DNA from 2 places in the Staphylococcus schleiferi genome. Region 2 is predicted to be linked to the other one. Evidence: a T-box and tRNA genes for the amino acid it is inferred to sense, from the RefSeq annotation. Region 2 holds a T-box; the other holds one or more tRNA genes.
What was found. A T-box is a leader RNA that pairs with one kind of tRNA and senses whether it is charged. The one in region 2 lies ahead of serS (serine--tRNA ligase), so its partner is inferred to be a tRNA-Ser.
Positions count from the first base shown of each region.

Region 1: it has a tRNA-Ser gene. The T-box ahead of serS (serine--tRNA ligase) is inferred to sense a tRNA for this amino acid. The anticodon was not compared.

Region 1 is NZ_CP094712.1:2,379,779-2,396,510, forward strand. Features, by position in the region: rRNA gene MUA40_RS11325 (23S ribosomal RNA) at 1-1,934, opposite strand, end outside; rRNA gene MUA40_RS11330 (16S ribosomal RNA) at 2,186-3,737, opposite strand; gene recR (recombination mediator RecR) at 4,313-4,909, opposite strand; gene MUA40_RS11340 (YbaB/EbfC family nucleoid-associated protein) at 4,911-5,231, opposite strand; gene dnaX (DNA polymerase III subunit gamma/tau) at 5,445-7,133, opposite strand; gene MUA40_RS11350 (GNAT family N-acetyltransferase) at 7,200-7,733, opposite strand; RNA gene ffs (signal recognition particle sRNA large type) at 7,835-8,104, opposite strand; gene treR (trehalose operon repressor) at 8,197-8,928, opposite strand; gene MUA40_RS11365 (alpha,alpha-phosphotrehalase) at 8,941-10,575, opposite strand; gene treP (PTS system trehalose-specific EIIBC component) at 10,607-12,049, opposite strand; gene MUA40_RS11375 (transposase family protein) at 12,473-12,823, shown strand; partial or broken gene MUA40_RS11380 (transposase) at 12,819-12,974, shown strand; tRNA gene MUA40_RS11385 (tRNA-Ser) at 13,291-13,383, opposite strand; gene MUA40_RS11390 (glutamate synthase subunit beta) at 13,440-14,906, opposite strand; gene gltB (glutamate synthase large subunit) at 14,919-16,732, opposite strand, start outside.
Region 2 is NZ_CP094712.1:1,947-15,708, forward strand. Features, by position in the region: gene dnaN (DNA polymerase III subunit beta) at 1-709, shown strand, start outside; gene MUA40_RS00015 (DsbA family protein) at 901-1,602, shown strand; gene yaaA (S4 domain-containing protein YaaA) at 1,712-1,951, shown strand; gene recF (DNA replication/repair protein RecF) at 1,948-3,063, shown strand; gene gyrB (DNA topoisomerase (ATP-hydrolyzing) subunit B) at 3,087-5,009, shown strand; gene gyrA (DNA gyrase subunit A) at 5,045-7,675, shown strand; gene MUA40_RS00040 (NAD(P)H-hydrate dehydratase) at 7,805-8,647, opposite strand; gene hutH (histidine ammonia-lyase) at 9,075-10,577, shown strand; T-box leader at 10,624-10,822, shown strand; gene serS (serine--tRNA ligase) at 10,901-12,181, shown strand; gene MUA40_RS00055 (YceI family protein) at 12,254-12,781, shown strand; gene MUA40_RS00060 (AzlC family ABC transporter permease) at 13,098-13,762, shown strand, end outside.

The DNA.
Region 1 (16,732 bases), 140 kb from region 2:
CGCCGTTTACTGGGGCTTCGATTCGTAGCTTCGCTTGCGCTAACCACTCCTCTTAACCTTCCAGCACCGGGCAGGCGTCAGCCCCTATACGTCACCTTACGGTTTAGCAGAGACCTGTGTTTTTGATAAACAGTCGCTTGGGCCTATTCACTGCGGCTCTTCAGAGCGTGAACCCCAAAGAGCACCCCTTCTCCCGAAGTTACGGGGTCATTTTGCCGAGTTCCTTAACGAGAGTTCGCTCGCTCACCTTAGAATTCTCATCTTGACTACCTGTGTCGGTTTGCGGTACGGGCACCGATATTCTAGCTAGAGGCTTTTCTCGGCAGTGTGAAATCAACGACTCGAGGAAACAATTTCCTCTCCCCATCACAGCTCAATCTTAATGAGTGCCGGATTTGCCTAACACTCAATCTTACTGCTTGGACGTGCACTCCAACAGCACGCTTCGCCTATCCTACTGCGTCCCCCCATCGCTTAAAACGAATATTGGTGGTACAGGAATATCAACCTGTTATCCATCGCCTACGCCTGTCGGCCTCAGCTTAGGACCCGACTAACCCAGAGCGGACGAGCCTTCCTCTGGAAACCTTAGTCAATCGGTGGACGGGATTCTCACCCGTCTTTCGCTACTCACACCGGCATTCTCACTTCTAAGCGCTCCACATGTCCTTGCGATCATGCTTCAACGCCCTTAGAACGCTCTCCTACCATTGTCCTACGGACAATCCACAGCTTCGGTAATATGTTTAGCCCCGGTACATTTTCGGCGCAGTGTCACTCGACTAGTGAGCTATTACGCACTCTTTAAATGATGGCTGCTTCTAAGCCAACATCCTAGTTGTCTGGGCAACGCCACATCCTTTTCCACTTAACATATATTTTGGGACCTTAGCTGGTGGTCTGGGCTGTTTCCCTTTCGAACATGGACCTTATCACCCACGTTCTGACTCCCAAGTTAAATTATTTGGCATTCGGAGTTTGTCTGAATTCGGTAACCCGAGAGGGGCCCCTCGTCCAAACAGTGCTCTACCTCCAATAATCATCACTTGAGGCTAGCCCTAAAGCTATTTCGGAGAGAACCAGCTATCTCCAAGTTCGATTGGAATTTCTCCGCTACCCTCAGTTCATCCGCTCACTTTTCAACGTAAGTCGGTTCGGTCCTCCATTCAGTGTTACCTGAACTTCAACCTGACCAAGGGTAGATCACCTGGTTTCGGGTCTACGACCAAATACTCATTCGCCCTATTCAGACTCGCTTTCGCTACGGCTCCACATTTTCTGCTTAACCTTGCATCAGATCGTAACTCGCCGGTTCATTCTACAAAAGGCACGCCATCACCCATTAACGGGCTCTGACTACTTGTAAGCACACGGTTTCAAGTTCTCTTTCACTCCCCTTCCGGGGTACTTTTCACCTTTCCCTCACGGTACTGGTTCACTATCGGTCACTAGAGAGTATTTAGCCTTAGGAGATGGTCCTCCTAGATTCCGACGGAATTTCACGTGCTCCGTCGTACTCAGGATCCACTCAAGAGGGTATTCGTTTTCGACTACAGGATTATTACCTTCTCTGATTAACCTTTCCAGGTTATTCGTCTAACAAATACTTTTGTAACTCCGTATAGAGTGTCCTACAACCCCAACAAGCAAGCTTGTTGGTTTGGGCTCTTCCCGTTTCGCTCGCCGCTACTCAGGGAATCGATTTTTCTTTCTCTTCCTCCGGGTACTAAGATGTTTCAGTTCTCCGGGTCTACCTTCTCACATACTATGAATTCATATGCGGATAACACGACATAACTCGTGCTGGGTTCCCCCATTCGGAAATCTCTGGATCAAAGCTTACTTACAGCTCCCCAAAGCATATCGTCGTTAGTAACGTCCTTCATCGGCTTCTAGTGCCAAGGCATCCACCGTGCGCCCTTAATAACTTAATCTTTTATGATTGAGCTTTCACTCAATTCACCAGTTATTAATTATGTGAGTCGTCTGTCGACGACTAGCGATAATTTTGTTTCAAGCTTTCGCTTGTCACTCGGTTTTGCTTGGTAAAATCTATACTTACTTATCTAGTTTTCAATGTACAATCGTTGAATCATCAAATGAATGAGCATTCAAAACTGAATACAATATGTCATGTTAATTCCGTCTATCACCTGTTGGTGATATTTCCGTATATTATCCTTAGAAAGGAGGTGATCCAGCCGCACCTTCCGATACGGCTACCTTGTTACGACTTCACCCCAATCATTTGTCCCACCTTCGACGGCTAGCTCCAAAATGGTTACTCCACCGGCTTCGGGTGTTACAAACTCTCGTGGTGTGACGGGCGGTGTGTACAAGACCCGGGAACGTATTCACCGTAGCATGCTGATCTACGATTACTAGCGATTCCAGCTTCATGTAGTCGAGTTGCAGACTACAATCCGAACTGAGAACAACTTTATGGGATTTGCTTGACCTCGCGGTTTCGCTGCCCTTTGTATTGTCCATTGTAGCACGTGTGTAGCCCAAATCATAAGGGGCATGATGATTTGACGTCATCCCCACCTTCCTCCGGTTTGTCACCGGCAGTCAACTTAGAGTGCCCAACTTAATGATGGCAACTAAGCTCAAGGGTTGCGCTCGTTGCGGGACTTAACCCAACATCTCACGACACGAGCTGACGACAACCATGCACCACCTGTCACTTTGTCCTCCGAAGAGGAAAACTCTATCTCTAGAGCGGTCAAAGGATGTCAAGATTTGGTAAGGTTCTTCGCGTTGCTTCGAATTAAACCACATGCTCCACCGCTTGTGCGGGTCCCCGTCAATTCCTTTGAGTTTCAGTCTTGCGACCGTACTCCCCAGGCGGAGTGCTTAATGCGTTAGCTGCAGCACTAAGGGGCGGAAACCCCCTAACACTTAGCACTCATCGTTTACGGCGTGGACTACCAGGGTATCTAATCCTGTTTGATCCCCACGCTTTCGCACATCAGCGTCAGTTGCAGACCAGAAAGCCGCCTTCGCCACTGGTGTTCCTCCATATCTCTGCGCATTTCACCGCTACACATGGAATTCCACTTTCCTCTTCTGCACTCAAGTTTTCCAGTTTCCAATGACCCTCCACGGTTGAGCCGTGGGCTTTCACATCAGACTTAAAAAACCGCCTACGCGCGCTTTACGCCCAATAATTCCGGATAACGCTTGCCACCTACGTATTACCGCGGCTGCTGGCACGTAGTTAGCCGTGGCTTTCTGGTTAGGTACCGTCAAGACGTGCACAGTTACTTACACATTTGTTCTTCCCTAACAACAGAGCTTTACGATCCGAAGACCTTCATCACTCACGCGGCGTTGCTCCGTCAGGCTTTCGCCCATTGCGGAAGATTCCCTACTGCTGCCTCCCGTAGGAGTCTGGACCGTGTCTCAGTTCCAGTGTGGCCGATCACCCTCTCAGGTCGGCTACGTATCGTCGCCTTGGTAGGCCGTTACCCCACCAACTAGCTAATACGGCGCGGGTCCATCTATAAGTGACAGCAAGACCGTCTTTCACTGTTGAACCATGCGGTTCAACATGTTATCCGGCATTAGCCCCGGTTTCCCGGAGTTATTCCAGTCTTATAGGTAGGTTACCCACGTGTTACTCACCCGTCCGCCGCTAACTTCAAAGGAGCAAGCTCCTCGTCCGTTCGCTCGACTTGCATGTATTAGGCACGCCGCCAGCGTTCATCCTGAGCCAGGATCAAACTCTCCATAAAAGAAGTAAGCTTGATATAGCTCGTTGATTGATTAAGTCAATCACTCTTTAAAGTACGTTGAAGTACTCAAATTATCGGAATTAACGTTGACATATTGTCATTCAGTTTTCAATGTTCATGTCATTTATTTTTTTGACTCGACAAGAATTAATTATACACAAGTTATTTTCTAATGTCAACAACTTTTTTAATTAATTTTTTCGTTTTGTTGTTGCGACTTATTGTGCCGCTCAATAAGATATAACTATACAGGCTTTCAACCCTTTTAACAACAATAAAAATTACACTCTTTAATGCTTTTCGTTATTTTAAACGCATTATTCTCATTTTATTTTATTGTTCTATACAAAACACTACGCAATCTACAATAAAAAAATAAAGACAACAGGATAGGAGATGGCATCATATCTCAATATACAAAAGAAAAGCATTAGCAAATCATTGAATGAAACCTATACTTTAATGCCATCCTTTTCTAATGTACATATCATTCCTATGATACGAGACGATACAACTAGGTCGCTTTCTCTCTTCCGCCTGTTATCTTCATTCATTATATGACCATTTGTTTCTTACTACATTTCTGTACGCCCAGAGATAGCTCTAGACAGCGTCACTTCATCCGCATATTCCAAATCGCCACCGACTGATAGCCCCTGCGCTAATCGTGTGACACGAATGCCTAGTGGCTTAACCAGTCTAGAAATATACATCGCTGTTGATTCACCTTCAAGATTAGGATTCATTGCAAGAATCAATTCTTGAACCTGTTCATCTTTGAGACGATCAATAAGGCTTGGTATATTGATATCTTCAGGGCCAATGCCATCCATAGGAGAAATTGTACCATGCAATACATGATACAAGCCTTTATATTCTTTCATTTTCTCCATTGCAATCACATCTTTATCATCTTCGACCACGCATATTGTTGAACGATCGCGTTGTTTATCTTCACAAATATAACAAGGATCTTGTTCGGTAATATGGCCACAAACACTACAATAGGTAAGTTCTCGTTTGACATCCACTAAAGCTTTTGCGAATTGAACAACATCATCTTCTTTCATGTCAAGTACGTGAAAAGCCAGACGTTGAGCCGTCTTGGGACCAATGCCTGGCAATTTCATGAAACTATCGATGAGTTTCGATATCGGTTGAGGATAATGCATATTACATCATTCCTGGAATGTTAAGACCTTTAGTATGTTTTCCTAAACGCTCAGCTGTTAATTCATCTGCTTTGTTCATTGCTTCATTCGTTGCAGCTAATACTAAGTCTTGTAACATTTCTACATCTTCTGGATCTACGACTTCTTCATTGATAACCACATCAACGACTTCTTTATGACCAGACACGACAACTTTAACCATGCCGCCACCAGCTGTTCCTTCAACTTGTTCTTCTTTTAATTTTTCTTGCTCTTCAGCCATTTTCTTTTGCATTTTTTGCATTTGTTTCATCATTTGTTGCATATTTCCGCCACCGCGCATAAATGTATCCTCCTTATTATTAAAACCATCATCAATTAAATAATCTTATCAAAGACGAGATGGTCCATCTATATTCATTTTATTAAAACAACAGAATACTCAATACTCTATCATTTTACGGTATATACATATTCACGTAATGATACGCGTCCAAGAGAGAGTTCTTCTTAGATTCGTTTACAATTATACATACCTTTCAAAGCCTTGTCATGTTTATTCATCTATAACATGAACTGTGTCTTCTCCAAACAAGTTCTTGGCCGCTTCAACAACACTCGCTTGTTTTTCCGGCTTTGCAGACTCCTGCTGCCCATTCGAATGACTTCGTTTACGATTAGTAATGTAATCACTCCGCACTTGCATCCATTTATCAGCAGGTACACCTACCACAGATACAGGCTTGTTTATAATATCTTTTACGACATTTTCAATACTTTGTTTCTTTTCTTCGTCTTTTTTCAAAATTTCACAATGTATTTCTTCATCGAACTTTACTAACACTTTATCTTCACTAGCTGCTACAGGCTCCGAATTTTGTAACAAACTGACGAGTGATTTCTGATTACGATCTTTCGCATATTGAATAACATCAGCCCAACGCTCTTTAATTAAAGCAATATCTTCTTTGTTTGCTTTATCTAGAACTTTAGCAATTTGTTCCACTGAATAGGTCGAATTCGAATTACGACGCTTTGCAGGCTGTGGCTTAGGTTGTGAGGTTGGCATCCCAATATTTTGAGATTTTAACGTTTGTAATTCAGATTCGAGTGCTTCCATACGTCTTATCATCGCATCTTGTTGCTCTGACGGCGCATGGTTAACAACGACTTCTCCTGTTGCTCCAGCCTCTTTAATCATTTCGGAAAGTTTAACTAATAGTACTTCTAAATGTACATTTTGATTCACGCTAAATCGAATTGACACTAATGTATCATTAATGACATCAATCATTTTATATAAAACTTCTAAGTCAAATTCAGCCAAAGCATCTAACGTCATTCGCTGATTTGTTGTTTTAGCCATAATCGTGTCTCTTACAAAATAAATCATGTCATTGATTAAACGATTAACCTCTTTACCTTCACTAACAAATTGATGATAACGTTCAAACGCATCATGAACGTGGCCTTGTACAACATCTTGAAAGAGTGCATTTAGATCGGACTCATCTAGACTCCCTGTAACATCCAAAGCATCCTTCAAAGTTAATCGCTCATCACCGAAAGCAATCGCTTGATCCATAATACTTAAAGCATCTCTCATACCGCCTTCTGATACTTTTGCGATAAACTCAAGGGCCTCCTCATCGTAGTCGAGTGCCTGTTGTTCGGCAACGTATCTCAAACGGTCTACAATTCGATCTGAATGAATGGCTTTAAAATCAAAACGTTGCGCCCTCGAAATAATTGTAGGTGGAATTTTATGCGGTTCTGTTGTAGCCAAAATAAAGATTGCATGTGCAGGAGGCTCTTCCAATGTTTTCAACAGTGCATTGAACGCGCCTGTTGTCAGCATATGGACCTCGTCAATAATGTACACTTTATATTTTGATTCACTCGGTGCATATTTGACTTTGTCTCGAATATTACGAATTTCATCTACACCATTATTACTCGCGGCATCAATTTCGATGACATCTGAATTAGAACCTTGTGTAATGCCTTTGCATGTCGGGCATTCATTACAGGGTTCTCCATCTTCTCTCACTTCACAATTGATGGCTTTAGCAAATATTTTTGCAATACTCGTTTTTCCTGTACCACGCGGACCACTAAAGATATAAGCGTGGGATTGTTTCCCTTTTGCAATTGCATTTTTTAAGGTTTTGGTCACATGTTCTTGCCCGACTACATCATCAAAACTTTGCGGACGAAACATACGGTATAATGCTTGATAATCCACTTTGGCACCTCCGAACTAACAATGACTTCATTATATCACGTTCAATCTCGTTTGTATGGCGCAAAGTTACTTCAAAAATTCTGATGGATAGACCACTGTTCCGTTGGGTAAATCCGCTAAAGCATCCCACAAAAATTTCACATGTAGCTCAGTTTCACCCATTTGAGGCGGCAAATAGATATCATAGTTTTCAGCAACTTCATAGCCTAATTTTTCATAGTAAGCCCCATCGCCTAAAACGAGAATCGTTGTATATTCCTCAGAAAGTGCACGTTCTTCCAAAGCTTGAACGAGTGCTTTCCCCAATCCTTTATTACGATATGCTTTCACAACTGCGAGCGGTGCGAGTGCAAGCGCAGTATAGGTCTTGTCTTCATTTTGAATTTTGACCTCTGTACACATCGCATGTCCAATCAACGTGCCATCTTCTGTTTTGGCGATAACTTCCAACTCAAAATGATAGTTGGGCGACATGCGTAAACGTTTCACCCATTCATGCTCGCGATGTGTTGAATGCGGTACATCTTTAAAAGCTTCAGCAATCATTTCATAAGAGGGTTCATAGTCAGTTTCTGTTGGTGTACTAATAAATACGGACATCCGTTAACCTCCTTACATTATTCATATATAAAAAAAGAGCAACTCTTCAAAAGTTACTCACACATCTATTAATCGAAAATACAATTTTAAAAATAATAATGCCGTGCACCTTTGTGTAGAATACGCATCACAAACGTTACCAGAGTCGACAGCTAAATCTCGGCTACCCTACGGCACATATGAGAATCCACTTAATGCTGCTTCCGTCAGGACCTGACATGGTTCATGGGTTCATATTGCATAGGACCGAAATCTTCAAACACCTCGTGCTCTGGGCAGACTTCACAAATACATATCCGCGACAAAGGAATTCGACCTCGCATAAAGCGGATTTCGAGAATAGGGAACCGCTACCTCCCCGCTTAGCACGGCATATTTAATAATACTATACCTTTTAATAAAAATGCAAGCAGAGTCTCTATATCGATAAATAAACAATGCAATTTCGCTATAAAAGGCTCTTTCATACATGTGTATGCCTTCTAGAAAAATCAGTAAATTTAAATTCAGTTGCAATATGTTTAGAGACATTATATTGAAACTTTGTTGTGTCTTTCAAATGCACAATACCTGTAACTGTTGCAGAATACTGAGGAGAAACATCACCAAAAGCTAATCTTTCTCTTTCCCCAAAAGGTTCAAAAGTAATGGACTTACTGGAAAAACTAATTTCATACCCTTTATCTTTTTCAATATAATCATATAATGAATCTTGAATAATCTCCTCTGACAAATCAGGGAATAAATCTGCTAAAATATAATCTTCATCTATAATTTTAGTTGCTTGCCCAATTTGCCGATATCTAATAAAGTGCCATAACTGTCTTCCTTGTGACAGATCTAAAGCTTTTTTAGCATCTTGTGCTTGTCCAGCTGTAATCTTTTCAAATAAAACTACAACTGTTTGGTGTTTCAATGCGAGCTCATTTTGAATCTCTTTAAAGCTCTTCAAATCATTGAAAGGGAACTCTGTCATACCATGATAAATTACCACAGACCCTTTACCTCTTATTTTTTGTATCATACCATCCGAAGCTAACATGTTTAAGCTTTTTCGAACTGTTTCACGTGACACTTTATACTTTTTAACGAGTTGATGTTCAGAAGGAAGGGCATCTCCATAATTAAATACGCCTTCTAAAATAGACATTCTCATATCTTCAAAAATATACTGAAATTTATTCTGCTTTTTCATTTTTGCCTCTCACTACCTGATTGCCACTACTATTACTGAATAAGGTGCGACTATATTTTCTTCTATTATACCATTTTGCATCACTATTGAACCATCCAACTGCAAGTCATCAGGTAACAAAGCTTTTTGCGAGGTCATATTAGCCACTAGAAGCCACTTTTCTTCTTTATAATTACGTTCATATACAAAGAGTTGCTCATGCTCTATATAACGAGGGACAACGTTACCATACGTCACAATATCACAATCATGACGTAATTCTATAAGTTTCTTATACGTATAAAGTATAGAAGAAGTGTCTTCAAGAGCTGCTTGAACATTAATCTCTTTATAATTATAAGAAAGATCGATCCAAGGTGTGCCCGTGGTGAAACCAGCATTTTCATCTGCATTCCACTGCATAGGTGTTCGTGAATTATCACGAGATTTCTGACCCAAGATAGTTAAAATTTCTCTTTCTGAATATCCAGCTGCTCGCATTTCTTGATAGGCATTTATTGATTCTACATCTCTATATTGATCTATAGATTGAAAATGGGGATCTGTCATACCAATTTCTTCACCTTGATAAATATAAGGTGTGCCTTGTAAGAGATGTAAAACAATTGCTAATGTTTTCGCGCTACGTCGTCGCATTTCTTCATTATTATCTTGTCCAAAACGCGATACTACTCTTGGTTGATCATGATTACACCAAAAAATAGCATTCCATCCTCCACCTTCATAAATACCTGTTTGCCAATCCATTAAAATCTTTTTTAATTGCTGCAAGTCAAATTTTTGATTCGTCCATTTTTCTCCTTCTTTATAATCCACTTTTAAATGATGAAAATTAAATACACTATTTAATTCTTGTCGTTCTGGTTGCGTATATTTTATACAATGTTCTATTGTTGTTGAAGACATTTCTCCAACTGTCATCATTTCCTTATTACCGAAAGTTTGTCGATTCATTTCATGAATATATTCATGAACATGAGGTCCATCTGTATAATATTCTTTTCCTGTTTTTTCAGAATCTTGAAGTGCATGTTTTGAAATTAAATTGATAACATCAAAACGAAAACCATCCACACCAAAATCAATCCAGTAATTAATCATTTTATAAAGCTCACGCCGTACATCAGGATTATCCCAATTGAGATCAGCCTGTGTCACATCAAACAAGTGTAAATAGTAACTATCGGTAGTTTGGTCGTATTCCCATGCATTTCCGCCAAATTTTGACACCCAATTTGTAGGTGGTCCCTGCTGAGATTCACGAAAGAAATAATAATCTCTATAAGAATTACCTTTAGAAGCTTTAGCTGCTTTAAACCATTTATGCGATGTAGAAGTATGGTTAATAACAATATCCAACATGATTTTAAGGCCTCGATCGTGTGCTGCATCTACCAACTTTTTCAAATCACTTTTCGACCCAAATTGTGCATTAACTTGATAATAATCTCTAATATCATAGCCATTGTCATTCATTGGAGAATCATAAATAGGTGTAATCCATAAATAATCAACACCGAGAAATTGCAAATAATCCAACTTTTCAATGATACCTTGAATATCCCCTATTCCATTTCCTGTTGTGTCATTAAATGACTTGGGATAAATTTGATAAACAACTGATTTTTTCCAATCTTGTTGCGCCATAGTTATTCCACCTCTATCCATTATCGAAGATTCAGCTTGATTCATGAGCCCCTACCTTATCTTTCTTCTTATAAGCTTTCAAATGTGAGAAAACAATAGTAAGGGTTGCGGGTAAAATCATAGAAATCAACGTTGCAATGCTATAAACACCCCAGAAACTAGCTTTTATTGAGAGAATTGCGGGAACTCCACCTACTCCCACTTTACCCAGCACACCAGAGCCCCCAACAAGCATTCCAGTGAACATCGTCGTCAAAATTGCTGCAAAGAACGGATATTTAAGTGGTAAATTCACACCAAACATAGCTGGTTCAGTGACACCTAAAAATCCCGATATTCCCGAAGTAAACGCTAAACCTTGTTCCTTAGTTAATTTACGTCTTTTATAAACAAACCATGCGCCAAATGCTGCTGAACCTTGTGCAATATTGGAGAGAGCTAAGATAGGCCATAAATAAGTTCCATCGAGTTGACTACCCATTAATTGAAAATCAACCGCTAAAAACATATGGTGCAACCCTGTAATGACAAGAGGTGCATAAAGCAAACCGTAAATACCTCCGCCAAGCCATCCTGCATTTTCAAATAAAAATTGCACTCCCTCTGTAATTCCTGTTCCAATCCATAATGCGATAGGACCAATAAACAAAAATGCTAAAAATCCGGTTACTAATAAAGCCACAGGCCCTACAACTAATAATTTTATCGAGTCATGAACAATTCGATTGAGTGCTTTTTCAATTCGAGCTAGCACATAAGACGCTAATAATACAGGCAAAACCTGTCCCTGATAATTTAGCTGCTTAATTTCTAACCCAAAGATATGCCACTTTGGTATTGTATCGACTTTGCCTATATCGTATTGCGAAAGTAGTTGTGGATGCATTAATACTAGTCCCAATACAATGCCTAATACAGGACTTCCCCTAAACACTCGCATTGCACTCCACCCTACAAGGGCAGGAAGAAATATAAAAGCAGTGGTCGCGATAACATTTATGATATTCGCAAAATCAGCAATTAGAGGAAAGCGCTCAATCACAGAAGGTGTGCCCCCTAATCCTTTCATAGTAAGCACGTTGTTTACCCCTAAGAGCAAACCAGCTGTAACAATAGCAGGTAAAATAGGTATGAAGATATCAGCAAGCAATTTAATCAAACGTTGAAATAGATTACCCTTTTGTATGGCTTGTTCTTTTGCTTCTTCTTTTGAAATTGCTGTTGCTTGCGTTTCATCTATTAATAATCGATAGGCTTCATCTACAGTCCCAGGTCCAATAACAATTTGATACTGATTATCTGCTTTGAATTGACCTTTAACTAAAGGGTTTTGACTTAATTTACTTTTATCGACTAAGTCGTAATCCTTCAAAATTAAACGTAAACGTGTGACACAATGTGTTGCTGATTTTATGTTCTCCTTCCCTCCTATTGCTCTAACGATGTTTTGTATATCCACTTTGTTTACCGCCATTTTTACCACTTCCATTCGTTCAACTTGTATAGACAATTATAACTTGTATATACAAGTTATGTAAAGGCTTACATTAAATATCAAGAATTCACATTGCTTTGGTTTATTCTTTTGAACAATAGAAGGGTTTCTGACTCTGTAGTATTTGCATTGAAAATAATTTAATTCAAAGACAAGCATAATACAGACATATGTAAGTGGCGTTTTATCTCAAAATCTTTTATATTCAAAAGACAATAATGTATCAACGTTATTAGTGCTTTTACTCATTATTAAGTTAGAGGTAAGATGCTATAAAAAAATGGTTCTTCATTTTTTATGGTGGGATGACATAAGTCATCCTGCTTTTTTGTACAAAAATAGCGCAAATGCCTCTATAATTTTAAGTGACTAAACTAAAAATAAAGGAGACATATTGCGCCTATGTGTAATGATATATTAAAGTTACTAAAAATTAAAGATAATAATATTAAAATCACTAAAGTTGAAGAAGATGTAGTTATTAGAGGTAAGAAATCTAACGTCATCTTTGGTACCCTTTCATACAAGCCTATGACTTGTCCTCACTGTTATCATACGAATCCAAACCGAATACACAAACACGGAAAACGTTTATCGCGAATTACTTTTTTAAGATTCCAAGAGATAGCAGTGTATTTAAATCTGTTAAAACAATGTTTTAAATGTATGGATGGAAAGTGTTACGCTTCTACAGAAAGTATGAGGATATCATTGCTTATACGATTGGAACCCCTCAATTCAATAAGCGATTGAAGGAATTAATCAAAAAGTTAAACTGATTAAAAGAGTTTCATATGGCTATCGCAACTTTTATAACTTCAAAAATCGCATTTTTATTATTTTTAGACTGTATAAAAGACCAAAGAAAAAAACAATGCCACTTTTCAATAGTGAAATTGCTTAAATAGATTGCGTACCGAGTCGAGACTCCCGAGGCATAGAGCCGAAACCGAAAATCCATTTTGGCTTCTTATGAGCTACAATAAAAGCCAAAATTAGTTGAGGTAAGGCGCCTGGGAAAGCGAGACTCGAAGAAGCAATCGGAAGTTTGCGACTTAATTATTATAGACACATAACCACCATATAAAGTGTACAGCCGAAAAAATTAAACTGATTTTAAAAGACTCTATACGCCTCATTTTTACATACAAAAAAGCCAAACATTCAACCGCATTGAGTGTTTGGCTTTTATATCTATTAGTCTTGGATTTTACTTATAATGGCGGAGGAAGAGGGATTCGAACCCCCGCGAGCCGTTAAGCCCCTGTCGGTTTTCAAGACCGATCCCTTCAGCCAGACTTGGGTATTCCTCCGTGTAACGAGCACATAAATATATTATTATAGCTCGTTCACATTGTCAACAAGATTTTTACAAAAATGATACAAAACTTTTTTCATTAATAAATTGATGGACTGAAGCGGCCACTTCACGCCCTTCTTTGATTGCCCAAACGACTAAACTTTGACCTCTTCGTGCATCACCAGCTGCAAAGTATTTCGCTTGGTTTGTCTGATAATCCTTAGTATCAGCCGCTATTTTTTGTCGTTCTACTTTCAAATTTAAGGCATGTGCAAGTCGGGGTTCTACACCTTCAAAACCAATTGCAAGTAACACGAGATCCGCAGGGATAAAAATTTCTCGGTCGTCACCTACGATTGTACCGTCAGCTCTATCTTGTTGAACTTGGGCATAGATTCCACGCACATTTCCGTTTCCATCCAAATCAAAGCGCATCGTTTGAATACCATATGCACGGGGTTCCTGACCATATTTAGCTTCATACTCTTGGTGTGCATAATCTTTTTTCAATACAGGTTGCGCTAATGGCCAACTGTAATTCATTTCAAAACGCTCTGGTTTTCGAGCTTTACGGTTAAATTGAACAATAGAATCACAGCCATCGCGCAATGCAGTTGCAACACAATCGGCGCCTGTGTCTCCATCACCGATGACAACTACCTTTTTCCCTTTTGCTGTAATCGTTTGTGTATCCAACTCACCTAATAAAAGCTGTGTTTGTTCAGTTAAATAGTCCATTGCGAAGTGAATACCTTGCCCCATACGTCCTTCAAGTGGTAAGTCACGTGCTTTTTCAGCACCTGTACAAACAATAATAGCGTCATATTGTTGATCCAACTCATTTTTAGTAATGTCTTTTCCAACTTCCACATTACATTTGAATGTGATACCCGCTTCTTCTAACAAACGAACACGTCGAAATACAACCTTTTTATCTAGTTTCATATTAGGAATACCATATGTCAACAAGCCACCGGGTCTTGCATTTTTTTCATAAACGACAACGGTATACCCTAATGTGTTGAGTTCTTCAGCGGCAGCTAACCCAGCCGGGCCACTTCCGATGATCGCAATTTTTTCATCTCGTCGTTGTTCTGGTTGACGTGCTTTGACCCATCCTTGCTCAAACGCTTCATCAATGATTGTTCTTTCAATACCTTTAATAGCGACAGATTCGCGATTAATCTTCATTACACATGAAGCTTCACAAGGTGCCGGGCAAACATACCCTGTAAAGTCAGGAAAATTATTTGTTTCTGATAAACGTGCATAGGCATTTTTAAAGTCACCGCGGTAAGTGAGATCATTCCACTCAGGTACATAGTTCCCGAGTGGACACCCAACCGTTTCACGCCCTACGAGTTCACCGACCTGACAGAATGGCGTACCACAATCCATACAACGCGCCCCTTGCTGTTGGGCCTCTTCTTTTGTAAAACGTGATTGATAGGCTTCATAGTTTTCAATACGTGTTGTTAAAGGAACTTCCGCGAGCTTTTGTTTGTGATATTTCATAAAACCTTTAAATTCACCCATAGTTAGCCTCCTTTAGTACACTGGAATACGTTCTTCTTGCGCAGTTTCTTGTATAGATCCTTTATCATTGAAAGCAGCTAATAGCGCTTCATCCTGTGAAGTCGTCCGTTGCTGATGATAATGGATTTTTTGCACCATTTTCTTATAATCTTTAGGAATTACTTTTACACATGCTTTTAATTTCACATCAAAATCAGATAAAATGGTAGCCGCTTTTTGACTGTCTGTATATTTCAAGTGACGTTGAATCATCGCTTTTAGCATTTCTTTCTCTTCCTCATCCACAACTTCATCAAAATCAAGTGAATCCAGTTGATTTTGTGTTTTGAAAGTGGCAACATCTGATGGGAAAATGTAACTCACACCACCACTCATACCTTGACCAAAGTTTTTACCTACATCACCTAAAATGACTACACGGCCCCCTGTCATATATTCAAGACCATGATCTCCTACACCTTCGACGACAACGTGGACACCGCTATTACGAATGCAAAAGCGTTCGCCCGCACGACCATTAATATAAGCTTCTCCTTGCGTTGCACCATAAAAACAAACATTACCTACAATAATTTCATTTTCACGTGCAACATTCGGCACGTTGATAACAATCTTACCACCTGATAGCCCTTTACCTACATAGTCATTTGCGTCTCCAGTATGTTGAAGCGTCAAACCTTTCGGCATCCATGCCCCTAAACTTTGACCGCCGTGTCCTATTGTTTTTGCAACAATGGTATCCTCTGGTAAGCCTTTCAAACCGTAATTTCGCGTAATTTCACTACCTGTGATCACGCCCACATTCCGTTGTTCATTTACAATTTCAAATTGTCCTACAAAGTGTGTTCCTGCTTCAATATGTGATTTTGCGGCTGGCAACAACTGGTTCAAGTCAAAACCATGTTCTAATCCATGCTGTTGTTCAATCACTTTTGTACGTGTACCTTCATTTTGATGAAGTAAAGTTTCTAACTTCATCTCTCTTGCTTTAGGATGATGATAAGCGACAGATGAACGTTTGAGTAAGTCTGTACGTCCTACAAGTTCATCCACTGTTCGAATACCTAGTTCAGCCATGATTTCTCTTAATTCTTCGGCAACAAACCGCATATAATTAACCACATATTGCGCTTTACCGGTATAAAGCTTACGTAAATCACCATTTTGTGTCGCAATACCTACTGGGCAAGTATCTTTGTGACATACACGCATCATGATGCATCCTAGAACGACCAATGGCGCTGTCGCAAATCCAAACTCTTCAGCACCAAGCATACAAGCATAGGCAACATCTCGTCCTGTTAATAACTTTCCATCTGTTTCTAAACGGACACGTGATCGTAAATCATTCAACATGAGGGTTTGATGTGTTTCAGCAAGACCTAGTTCCCACGGCAATCCCGCGTGTTGAATACTCGTTTTTGGCGAAGCACCTGTTCCGCCATCAAAACCACTGATGACAATTTTATCAGCGAATGCTTTTGCCACACCGGCTGCAATTGTTCCGACACCAGATTTAGAAACCAATTTAACGGTAATATCCGCCTCACGATTAACATTTTTCAAGTCATGAATTAACTGTGCAAGGTCTTCTATAGAATAAATATCATGATGAGGGGGCGGTGATATCAAACCGATTCCCGGCGTCGAACCTCGAACTTCTGCAATCCACGGATAAACTTTACTGCCTGGTAGCTGGCCCCCTTCCCCTGGTTTAGCACCTTGCGCAACTTTAATTTGAATCTCTTTCGCATGTTGTAAGTAATGGCTCGTCACCCCAAAACGGCCTGAGGCAACCTGTTTAATCGCACTTTTATAATCACGAC
Region 2 (13,762 bases):
GAAAAACGTGATTGCACAAACTAATTTCGCAGTGTCCACCTCAGAAACACGTCCAGTTCTTACAGGTGTAAACTGGCTTATACAAGAAAATGAATTAATATGCACAGCGACTGATTCACACCGCTTGGCTGTAAGAAAGTTGAAACTTGAAGACGAAGAAATTGGTGATAAAAATGTCATTATTCCAGGTAAAGCTTTAGCAGAATTAAATAAAATTATGACAGAAAGCGAAGAGCATATTGATATTTTCTTTGCATCAAACCAAGTATTATTCCGTGTTGGTAATGTAAACTTTATTTCACGCTTACTAGAGGGACACTATCCTGATACATCACGCTTATTCCCAGAAAACTATGAGATCAAATTAGCATTAGATAATTCTGATTTTTATCATGCCATTGATCGTGCTTCTCTTTTAGCAAGAGAAGGTGGTAACAATGTCATTAAATTAAGTGCAGGCGATGAGCAAGTGGAACTTTCATCTACATCACCTGAAATTGGGACAGTGAAGGAAGAAGTTACTGCAAACGAGGTTGAAGGTGGCAACTTAAAAATATCTTTTAACTCTAAATACATGATGGATGCTTTAAAAGCGATCGATAATGACGAAGTTGAAGTCGAATTTTTCGGTACGATGAAACCATTTATTTTAAAACCAAAAGATGATGACACCGTTACACAATTAATTTTACCGATACGTACTTACTAAATAATTTAAAAAGCCTATGATACAAAACGCAGTTGGACTTAACCAACTGCGTTTTTTGTGTGACTTAATAGCTCAGTTTCCATACGTAAAGTTAGTAAAAAAATAAAGTCATTTGAATCGTTCGCGCGTGTAATATTCAAAGCAGCCTGATTTTAGTATAATTAAAAGATAATGTGATGGAGGATTGGAATATGAAAAGTAAATGGCCTTTAATTTTAACAATTATAGTGGTACTCGCAATTGTAATAGCAATCATTATTAGAATGAGTACACATAATTCAGACCCTAATGCAGCGCGTCAAAATGAAAAAGAAATGGTGACAGATACCCAATCAAAACCACATCAAGGCGCAAAAGAGAATAAAATTGTAATTGTGGAATATGGTGATTTTAAATGCCCTTATTGTGGTGCATTTGAACGTAACATTAAGCCACAACTACAAAAAGAATTTATTGATACGCAAAAAGTACAATTTCGCTACGTTAACGTTTTAATACATGGAGAAGAGTCTGAATTAAGTGCAAAAGCTGCATTAGCAGTAAATCAGATTGCGCCGAACCAATATTGGGCGTTTCACAAACTTTTATATCAAGGTCAACCATCGAATAAAGATGACGTGACTACAAAACATTGGTTAACAGATAATTTTATTCAACAACAGCTAAAAAAATTAGACTTGTCACCTAAACAATTAGAAAAGATTACTTCGGCTTATCGAGACAAAAATGGAGAAATCGCTAAAAAAGCGCAAAACGATAATAACTTAGCTAAAAAGTATAAAGTGCCACAAGTGCCATCGTTATATATCAACGGTGAACCGATAGAAGATACTACGGATTTTGACACGATTAAATCTAAAATTGATCAAGTGATTAAGGATCAAAAGTCCTAACACATGATGGGTCATTCATCATTTGTTCCACATGAAACTTTTACTCGAAAATTGCCTTCTGTACATGAAATTTTTGCGATAAAACGGTATAATATATAGGTGAGCAAATATGAATGGAGTGATTAAATTGGCTGAGGAAGTAATTGTTGATGGTGAACTCACTTTAGGACAATTTTTAAACTATGAAGGCATCATTGAATCAGGAGGACAAGCGAAGTGGTTTTTAAGTGAATATGATGTTTTCTTGAATGGCGAGCATGAATCGCGTCGTGGCAAAAAGTTACATGACGGGGACCGTATAGAAATTCCTGAAGTAGGTTCATATATCATCAAATTCGGTGAGCAATGAAACTTAAAACACTCCAATTAGAAAACTATCGAAATTACGAAGAGATATTGCTTCAATGTCATCCTGAAGTCAATATTTTAATTGGTGAAAATGCACAAGGAAAAACCAATCTATTGGAATCTATTTACACCTTAGCCTTAGCGAAGAGTCATCGTACGACGAATGATAGGGAATTAATTCGTTTTAATACTGAGTATGCTAAAATAGAGGGTGAGCTCAGTTTTCGCCATGGTACGATGCCGCTCACAATGTTTATCACGAAAAAAGGTAAAAAGGTAAAAGTAAATCATTTAGAGCAAAGTCGTTTGACGCAGTATATAGGCCATTTGAATGTGGTCCTTTTTGCGCCTGAAGACTTAAATATTGTCAAAGGCGCACCACAAGTGAGAAGACGTTTTATCGATATGGAACTTGGGCAAATTTCAAATTTATATTTAAATGATTTATCGCAATATCAACGTATTTTGAAACAACGCAATCACTATTTAAAGCAGCTGCAATTGAAACAGACAAAAGATACAACGATGTTAGAAGTACTGAATCAGCAATTTGCTGAATATGCAGTGAAAGTGACACAACGCAGAGCACAATTTATTGCAGAACTAGAAACTTTAGCAGAGCCCATTCATTCAGGTATTACGAATGGTCGCGAAGCTTTGACATTAAAATATTTACCTAGTATCAAAATTGAAGACACCTCGCAAGCAGAGGCAGTCTTAATTCAAAAAGTACTCGAAGACCTTCAAAGTCACCAGAATCGTGAAATCGAGCGCGGTGTGAGTTTAAATGGACCACACCGTGACGATTTAGCTTTTCAAGTGAATGGCATGGACGCACAAGTTTATGGCTCTCAAGGTCAGCAACGGACAACAGCGCTTTCGATTAAGTTAGCAGAAATTGAATTAATGAATCAAGAAGTGGGGGAATACCCCATTTTATTACTTGATGACGTTTTAAGTGAACTAGATGATGCACGTCAAACGCATCTTTTAAGTACAATTCAGCATAAAGTTCAAACATTTGTGACAACCACTTCGGTAGATGGTATTGATCATGAAATAATGAAAAACGCGAAGATATATCAAATTGCACAAGGAAATATTAAGCAGTAGGAAGAAAGTGAAGGTGGGAAGCATTGGCTGATGTGAACAACTCGGAAAATTATGGTGCGAGTCAGATTCAAGTTTTAGAAGGACTTGAAGCGGTACGTAAGCGACCAGGTATGTATATTGGTTCTACTTCAGAACGTGGTCTACATCATCTTGTTTGGGAAATTGTCGATAACAGTATTGATGAAGCACTTGCAGGATATGCAGATGATATTGAAGTGATCATCGAAAAAGACAATTGGATTAAAGTTACAGATAATGGACGCGGTATTCCTGTCGATATTCAAGAAAAAATGGGACGTCCTGCTGTAGAAGTTATTTTAACTGTATTACACGCTGGTGGGAAATTTGGCGGCGGTGGCTATAAAGTTTCAGGTGGTTTACACGGTGTAGGTTCATCTGTTGTAAATGCATTGAGTGAGACGTTAGAAGTTTACGTTCATAGAAATGGACGTATTCATCATCAAGCCTACCACATGGGTGTACCTGCATTTGATTTGAAACAAATTGGTGATACAGACCAAACAGGGACAGTGATTCGTTTTAAGGCAGATGGCACGATATTCCAAGAAACGACAGTGTATAACTATGAAACTTTGCAAAAACGTATTCGTGAATTAGCCTTTTTAAATAAAGGTATCCGTATTACGCTCAGAGACGAGCGTGACGAAGAAGAAATTCGTGAGGATAGTTACCACTATGAAGGTGGAATAAAGTCGTATGTCGAGCTTATAAACGAGAATAAAGAGCCATTACATGAAGAACCTATTTATGTTCATGAGACACGCGATGACATTGAAGTCGAAATCGCTATTCAATATAACAGTGGTTTTGCGACAAATTTACTGACTTACGCGAATAATATCCACACATATGAAGGTGGGACGCATGAAGATGGCTTTAAACGTGCGTTAACGAGAGTATTAAATAATTATGGATCTCAAAATAAGTTAATCAAAGATGAGAAAGAACGCTTGTCAGGTGAAGATACGAGAGAAGGTTTAACTGCTATCGTTTCCATCAAGCATGGAGATCCTCAGTTTGAAGGACAAACAAAAACAAAATTAGGCAACTCTGAGGTTCGTCAAATTGTTGACCGCGTATTCTCGGAGCTTTTTGAACGTTTCTTATATGAGCATCCACAAATTGGACGAATTATTATCGAAAAAGGTATTATGGCTTCTCGCGCACGTATCGCTGCGAAAAAAGCGCGTGAAGTCACACGTCGTAAGTCTGCACTTGATATTTCAAGCTTACCAGGTAAGTTAGCAGACTGCTCAAGTAAAGATCCATCTGAAAGTGAGATTTTCTTAGTAGAGGGTGACTCTGCCGGGGGGTCTACAAAATCAGGTCGAGACTCACGTACGCAAGCAATATTGCCTTTAAGAGGGAAAATTTTAAACGTTGAAAAAGCACGTTTAGATAAGATTTTGAATAACAACGAAATTCGTCAAATGGTCACTGCATTTGGAACAGGTATCGGCGGAGAGTTCGATATCTCAAAAGCCCGTTACCACAAGATTGTCATTATGACTGATGCGGATGTCGATGGTGCGCATATTCGGACGCTTTTATTGACGTTCTTTTATCGTTTTATGCGCCCACTTATTGAAGCTGGTTATGTTTATATCGCACAACCGCCATTGTACAAGTTAACACAAGGGAAACAAAAATATTATGTCTTTAATGACCGCGAATTGGATAAATTAAAAGAAAGACTTAATCCAACGCCAAAATGGTCAATTGCACGTTATAAAGGTTTAGGGGAAATGAACGCAGACCAATTATGGGAAACAACAATGAATCCTGAAAACCGTGCAATGCTTCAAGTGACTTTAGATGATGCAATCGAAGCGGATCAGACATTTGAAATGTTGATGGGCGATGTCGTCGAAAATCGTCGTCAGTTCATTGAAGATAATGCCGTATATGCCAACCTAGATTTCTAGAATGAGAATTGGAAAATGAGAAGGAGGATATCTTGATGGCTGAAACACCTGAATCAAGAATTAATGAACGTAATATCAGCAAAGAGATGCGAGAATCGTTTTTGGATTATGCCATGAGTGTTATTGTGTCTCGTGCTTTGCCAGATGTCAGAGATGGTTTAAAACCTGTACATCGTCGTATTTTATACGGCCTCAATGAGCAAGGTATGACGCCAGACAAACCGTATAAAAAATCTGCCCGTATCGTAGGGGATGTAATGGGTAAATATCATCCACATGGGGACTCTTCTATTTATGAAGCAATGGTCCGTATGGCACAGGATTTCAGCTATCGTTATCCACTTGTAGATGGACAAGGTAACTTTGGTTCTATGGATGGTGACGGCGCAGCAGCAATGCGTTACACTGAAGCGCGTATGACAAAACTTGCCTTAGAACTGTTGCGTGATATTAATAAAGATACGATTGATTTTATTGATAACTATGATGGAAATGAACGGGAACCAAGTGTATTACCTTCACGTTTCCCAAATTTATTGGTTAACGGAGCTTCAGGGATTGCGGTAGGTATGGCAACGAATATCCCACCACATAATATGCGCGAAGTCATTGATGGTGTCCTAAGTTTAAGTCATAATCCAGAAATTACCATTAATGAATTAATGGAAAATATTCAAGGCCCAGACTTTCCAACGGCAGGCTTAATTCTAGGTAAAAGTGGTATTCGACGTGCATATGAAACAGGCCGTGGCTCTATTATTATGAGAGCAAAAGCTGAAATTGAATCACGTGGTGGAGGCCGTGAACGTATTGTTGTGACGGAAATTCCATTCCAAGTCAATAAAGCACGCATGATTGAAAAAATTGCTGAATTAGTACGCGATAAAAAAATTGAAGGCATCACAGATTTACGTGATGAAACGAGTTTACGTACAGGGGTTCGTATCGTTATTGATATTCGTAAAGATGCGAATGCAAGTGTAATATTGAACAACTTGTATAAACAAACGCCCCTTCAAACTTCATTTGGTGTTAATATGATTGCGCTCGTTAACGGTAGACCGAAATTAATTAACTTGAAACAAGCGTTATATCACTATTTAGAGCACCAAAAAGAAGTAGTTCGTCGTCGCACAGCTTATAACTTACGTAAAGCAAAAGACCGTGCTCATATACTAGAAGGTTTAAGAATTGCACTAGACCATATCGATGAGATTATTACAATTATTCGAGAATCTGAAACAGATAAAGTGGCAATGGAAAGCTTACAATCACGTTTTGAACTTTCTGAACGTCAGGCACAAGCAATTCTTGATATGCGTTTAAGACGTCTGACAGGCTTAGAACGAGATAAAATTGAAAACGAATATAACGAACTTCTTGCCTATATTGAAGAATTAGAAGCAATCTTAGCAGATGAAGAGAAGTTATTAGCACTTGTTCGTGAAGAGCTTACAGAAATCAAAGAAAAATATGGCGATGATAGACGTACTGAAATTCAACTTGGCGGTATAGATCAACTTGAAGATGAAGATCTTATTCCAGAAGAACAAATCGTTATTACACTGAGTCATAATAACTATATTAAACGTTTACCAGCATCAACATATCGCTCACAAAATCGTGGCGGTCGTGGTGTACAAGGTATGAATACGTTAGAAGATGATTTTGTGAGTCAGTTGGTTACAACGAGTACACACGACCATATCTTGTTCTTTACGAATAAAGGTCGGGTCTACAAACTCAAAGGTTATGAAGTGCCAGAACTCTCACGTCAGTCTAAAGGTATTCCTATTGTTAACGCGATAGAACTTGAAAGTGACGAAAATATCAGCACAATGATTGCTGTTAAAGATTTAGAGTCTGAAGAAGACTTCCTTGTATTTGTAACGAAAAAAGGTTTAATTAAACGTTCTGCATTGAGTAACTTTAACCGTATCAATCGTAATGGTAAGATTGCGATTAAATTTAGAGATGATGATGAGTTAGTAGCTGTACGTTTAACTGATGGCGAAAAACATATTCTGATTGGTACAGCAGATGCCTCTCTTATCCGTTTTAAAGAGACAGATGTTCGTTCCATGAGTCGTATCGCAGCGGGTGTCAAAGGGATTAAGCTTCGCGATGGTGACGAGGTTATTGGCTTAGGCGTTACGAATGAAGAAAGTAATGATGAGATTTTAGTAGTCACTGAAAAAGGTTACGGTAAGCGTACCTCTATTGAAGAGTACCGTTTGTCTAACCGTGGTGGTATGGGTGTTAAAACTGCCAAATTGACAGAGCGAAACGGTCAACTCGTATGTATTGCAACTGTTGAAGGTGATGAAGATTTAATGGTTGTTACAAACCAAGGTGTGATTATTCGTATGGAAGTGAGCGATATTTCAGTGAATGGACGTATGGCTCAAGGTGTACGTTTAATTCGCCTAGATGATGAACAGTTTGTATCTACAGTGGCTAAAGTGAAAAAAGAACCAGAAAATCTTGAAGCGGAAAATGATGAACTAGAATCAGAGACAGAGACTGTTATTGAAGACGATGTACCTGGTGCTACAATTCATACAGAAGCGCCTGAAGTGAGCTACAACGACACAGAAGAACGAGAAACGTTAAGACAAGATTTTATGGATCGCGTTAATGAAGATATTGAAAATGAAGATGAATAAAATCAGATAAATTAAGAAGCGACGATGATTCTATTGGGAATCACCGCCGCTTCTTTTTTAATTGAACAGAGTCATGAAAACAGCATCAAAGGATTTCGACCACTTCATGCATTAACGAAGAATGATATTTTAATCTTCCAATTGTTTCATTGCGTATGGAATTTCGTCAATCATTCTTGAAGGGGGTACAACATACATCTCCTGAGAAAGTTTTTCTCCTATATAACTATGTGTGTATGTGGCACTGGTAATTGCATCAACAAGATTGTCAAATTGACCTACAAAGCTTGTTATCATTCCAGCAAGGGTATCCCCCATTCCGCCTGTCGCCATCGCAGGGTTGCCAATTTGTAATTGATATTCTTCGTCTTTAAAGAAAATTTCTGTTCCATGTTTCTTTAGGACAACTGTGCCCCCAAGACGATCGACGGCTTCTCGGTTTCGTTCATAAGTTTGTTCTTCTATTGGAATGCCACTCAAACGCTCCCACTCTTTCTGATGTGGTGTGTAGATGACATTGCAAGCTGGAATTTCAGGTTTTAATTTACTTACAATTGATATCGCATCGCCATCCACAATGAGCGTATGGTGGGGTTGAATATTTTGTAAAAGAAATGTCATAGCATTATTGCCTTTAAAATCAAGACCCAAACCTGGACCAATTAAAATACAATCTGAAACTTCAATCATCTTTGTCAGTTTTTTCGTATCATTAATATCAATGACCATAGCCTCTGGACAGCGAGAATGAAGTGCAACATGATTTGTTGGATGTGTTGCGACTGTAATTAATCCACCACCACTGTAAACACACGCACGTGCTGCAATCATAATCGCACCACCAAGATTGGCATTGCCACCAATTAAAAGTATACGACCGTAATCTCCTTTATGCGTATCACGCTTACGTTTAGGTATGCTGACAGCTGACAATGTTTTCACGTTTGTGACCCTCCTATCTGGAATTTCCATTATTACAACAAGATATATTATACCTGGTTTGTACTTTCGTCAATACCAATTCAAAGCTTCTAGAATGCGGTCATGCTTACCGATAATAGGAAAGGCTGATGTCATGCGGTTAGCCTTTAGATATTTTTATCATTTTGAGCTCAAAATGCGGAATAGAATTGATATATCGCTATCCTCAAATGAATCTCGTCTCCAGTTCATCCTTGTACTAAAATGGATGATTAAGCTTCTTCTCATTTGTTTAACACGTTAAAAGATTAATTTAATACCATGTTACGAATATTATGAAAACTATTGTTTAAGCGATTTAAGAATCCTATACTGATTATTAAGTGTGATGGGGATGGGACAGCATCAAAATTGAGTAGACGAGCTAAAAGATGTCCGATGCGCATCAAAAGCTAATATATGATAGGGGTGGATAATGATGACTTTACGTCTAAATGGGGATCAACTCACAATTGAAGCGATTCGCCAATTTCTAGCTACTGGAGATCAAATTGAAATTAGTGAAGAGGCACATGCGCGTGTCAAAAGAAGTCGTGCGATTGTGGAGCGCATTATTGCAAATAAGGAAACAGTATATGGGATTACGACAGGCTTTGGGTTATTCAGTGACGTATTAATTGATCAACAAAAGTATAATGAATTACAAGTCAACCTGATTCGTTCACATGCTTGTGGGGTCGGTCAACCTTTTGCACAACGCGTCGCTTTAGTAATGATGGTCTTGCGTCTTAATACTTTATTGAAAGGTCATTCTGGTGTCACAACCGACCTTGTTGATCAGCTTGTCTTTTTTATTAATAATCGGATTATTCCAGTGATTCCGCAACAAGGTTCTTTAGGTGCATCGGGTGATTTAGCACCATTGTCTCATCTCGCTTTATCTTTAATCGGGGAAGGCAAAGTTGAATATCAAGGTGAGATTTTAGACAGCTCGAATGTCTTAAAACGCCTTGACCGTGCTCCTTTGGCACTTCAAGCTAAAGAAGGCTTAGCATTGATAAATGGAACACAAGCCATGACTGCACAAGGTGTGATTACATTTATTGAGACAGAGAGTCTTGCATATCAAGCAGAATGGGTAGCTGCTTTAACACATCAAGCTTTGAATGGTATAACAGATGCATATCATGAAGCGGTGCATAGAGTGCGTAATTTCGAGGAACAAGTCGCGGTAGCAGGACGGATGTTAGACTGGCTGGAAGGTTCCCAATTGACTACACGCCAAGGGGAAATTCGTGTCCAAGATCCTTACACATTACGTTGTATTCCTCAAATTCATGGGGCCAGCTTTCAAGTCTTCAATTATGTACGTGAAAAATTAGAATTTGAAATGAATGCGGCAAATGATAATCCGCTTATCTTTGATGAAAATGATGAAACCCTCGTAATTTCTGGTGGTAACTTTCACGGTCAACCTGTCGCATTTGCACTCGACTTTTTAAAAATTGGAACAAGTGAACTCGGTAATGTGTCTGAAAGACGTCTTGAACGATTAGTTAATCCACAATTGAATGGTGGGCTACCTCCTTTCTTAAGTCCTGAACCAGGTCTACAAAGTGGTGCAATGATTATGCAATATGCTGCAGCCAGCCTAGTATCAGAGAATAAAACATTAGCGCATCCAGCGAGTGTCGATTCTATCCCATCGTCAGCTAACCAAGAAGACCATGTATCAATGGGAACGATCGCCTCACGCCATGGTTATCAAATTCTAGAAAATGTACGTCGTGTTATCGCAATTGAGGCAATTATTGCGCTTCAAGCCGTAGAGTTGAAAAATGTATCTCAATTATCGCCTAAAACCTATGAAAAGTTTACGGATTTACGTAAAATCGTCCCTTCAATCAAAGAAGATCGTCAATTCCATCGAGATATTGAAAATGTAGCAAATTATTTACAAAATGTGGCATATCAGAAATAAGCTTGCTATTCAAATTTTTCTTTGATATATTAAATGTAAATTAATAGAGTACATTGTTTGTGGAATAAGTAATATAGGAATGGAATTAGAGAGTTTGTGGTTGGTGAAAACAAATGTACGGCACTATATGAAATCTATCCACGTATAGAAACAATTCGGGTCAAACCGTTAACTTTTGTAAGAGTGCAGACATATGAAGATGTCTGTTAAATAGGGTGGCAACGCGTCAAAACCACGTCCCTTGTGTTGAGGGATGTGGTTTTTTATTTTCGTGATGTTTCCTCATCTTAAATTTTAAAAAACTTGTGAAAGGAAGTTGGCATATGTTAGACATTAAATTATTTAGAAGTGAGAAGGAAAAAGTTAAAGAGAAAATTGCTTTAAGAGGTATGGATCCTGCTGTTGTGGAAGAAGTTTTGACTTTAGATCAACAACGTCGTGACTTGATTCAACAAACAGAAGATTTAAAAGCAGAGCGTAATAAAGCATCACAACAAATCGCAGAAAAAAAACGAAACAAAGAAAATGCAGATGATGCGATCAAAGCACAACGTGAAGTAGGGGAGAAAATTAAAGCGATCGATGCACAACTTAAAGAAGTTGACGATACATTAAAAGACAAACTTTCTCGTATCCCTAACCTTATTCACGATGATGTCCCTGAAGGTAAAGATGACAGTGAAAATGTTGAGTTGAAAAAATGGGGCACACCACGCGAATTTAATTTTGAAGCGAAACCCCATTGGGATCTTGTAGAAACTTTAAAAATGGCTGACTTTGACCGTGCAGCACGCGTATCAGGAGCACGCTTTGTATACTTAACAAATGATGGCGCGAAATTAGAACGTGCTTTAATGAACTTTATGATTACGATGCATACGACACAACATGGTTATTCAGAAATGATGGTACCTCAACTTGTAAATGCTAAAGCAATGTATGGCACAGGACAATTACCAAAATTTGAAGAAGATTTATTTAAAGTAGAAAAAGAAGCTCTCTATACAATTCCAACAGCAGAAGTGCCATTGACAAATTATTATAGAGATGAAATTATCCAGCCAGGTGTCTTACCTGAAAAATTCACAGGTCAATCTGCATGTTTTAGAAGTGAAGCGGGTTCTGCCGGCCGTGATACACGTGGACTCATTCGTTTACATCAATTTAATAAAGTAGAGATGGTTAGAATTGAGAAGCCAGAAGACTCATGGAATGCTTTAGAAGAAATGACGACTAATGCTGAAGCGATTCTAGAAGCACTTCAATTACCTTATCGCCGTGTCATCTTGTGTACGGGAGATATCGGATTTGGTGCAAGTAAAACATATGATTTAGAAGTTTGGTTACCAAGTTACAATGACTATAAAGAAATTAGCTCTTGTTCAAACTGTACAGACTTCCAAGCGCGTCGTGCTAACATCCGTTTTAAACGTGATAAAGATGCGAAACCTGAATATGTTCATACATTGAATGGTTCTGGTTTAGCGGTAGGTCGTACATTTGCGGCTATTGTTGAAAACTATCAAAATGAAGACGGTACGATTACTGTACCAGAAGCGTTAGTGCCATTTATGGGCGGTCAAACTGTGATTGAACCAAAATAATTGTGAGATGATTGAATACGCATCTTTAGGGTAAATACTCTAGAAATGCGTATTTTTTAAGGAGGTATTTTAATGGCACATTTTAAAGTTGATCCAGCACATAGTCATGTCGGTTTTGCGATTCAACATATGATGGTGAATACATTGAAAGGTCAATTTCATGACTACCAATTTGAGATTGAAGGCGATTTAGATCAGCCGACATCTTTACAAGCTAAAGGTACAATTCAAGTGAACTCTATCGATACGTATGTGAGAGATCGAGATGACCATTTACAAAGTGAAGACTTTTTTGATGCAAAACAATACCCAGAAATTAAATTTACAACGAAAGCGATTGAGCCAGCGGGAGATCACTACAAAGCACAAGTTGAAGTGACATTTAAAGGACATACTCAAGATGAGGAATTCGAGCTTTATGTCAATGGTTCAGGTAAAAACCCTCTAAGTGGCGATACAAATGCAGGGTTCACCTTAAAAGGTGAACTTAACCGCGAAGACTACGGTCTTACTTATAATGCACCTTTAGAAACAGGCGGTGTCTTTATAGGTAAAAAAGTTAAAATCGAACTTAACCTTGAAACAGTTGTAGAAGGATAATTAAGATTATCGTTTTATTAATGATATAAAATTTGAATTGGCGTTTAAGAAATATACGTCTTGATATTTGTTAGAGCGAGACAACGAAATCAAAATGGTTTCTGTCTCGCTCTATTTTTGAGCATGTAAATAGATAAAATGATATTATAACAGCTTTTACAACAGTTAAAAAATCTGAAAATTTTTTTTAAACCCCTTTGTTAAGCCTTTTTAATACAATCGTTAGACTTCGGACACTATGACGTTAGACTAACCTGATAGAGAATTTGATAATCTTGTATTATAATAAGATTAATTTTTTTAGAAGGGATGTGTCATGGTGTCGCATACAACTTTTAAGCAAGGCGTACAAGAATGTATTCCAACTTTGTTAGGCTATGCAGGGATAGGATTTTCCTTTGGCGTTGTCGGTGTTGCTTCTGGTTTTGGCTTACTTGAAATCGTGATGTTATCGATGCTTGTTTATGCCGGAGCTGCTCAGTTTATTATTGTCGCTTTAATGGTTGTTCATACACCAGTTTGGATTATTGTACTGACAACGTTAATCGTAAATAGTCGCATGTTCCTATTGAGTATGACACTAGCAAATAATTTTAAGCAGGAAAGTTTACTTCATAGAGTTGGGGTAGGCGCGTTACTCACTGATGAGACTTTTGCTGTGGCCATAACGCCTCATTCAAAAGGTCTCCCCATAACACGTAATTGGATGTATGGACTAAATTTAACAGCCTACTTATTTTGGATTTTTGTCTCTATTTTGGGGGCGTTACTTGGCAACTTTTTTAAAAATCCAGATGCATTTGGTTTAGATTATGCCATTATAGCGATGTTTGTATTTTTAACGATTGCACAATTTGAAGGAATCACCAAGTCAAAGATGCGTACTTATTTGTTATTGATGCTGATTGTCATTGTTATGATGTTATCGCTAAGTATGGTCATGTCTTCCTATTTAGCAATTTTATTCGCGTCTACTATCAC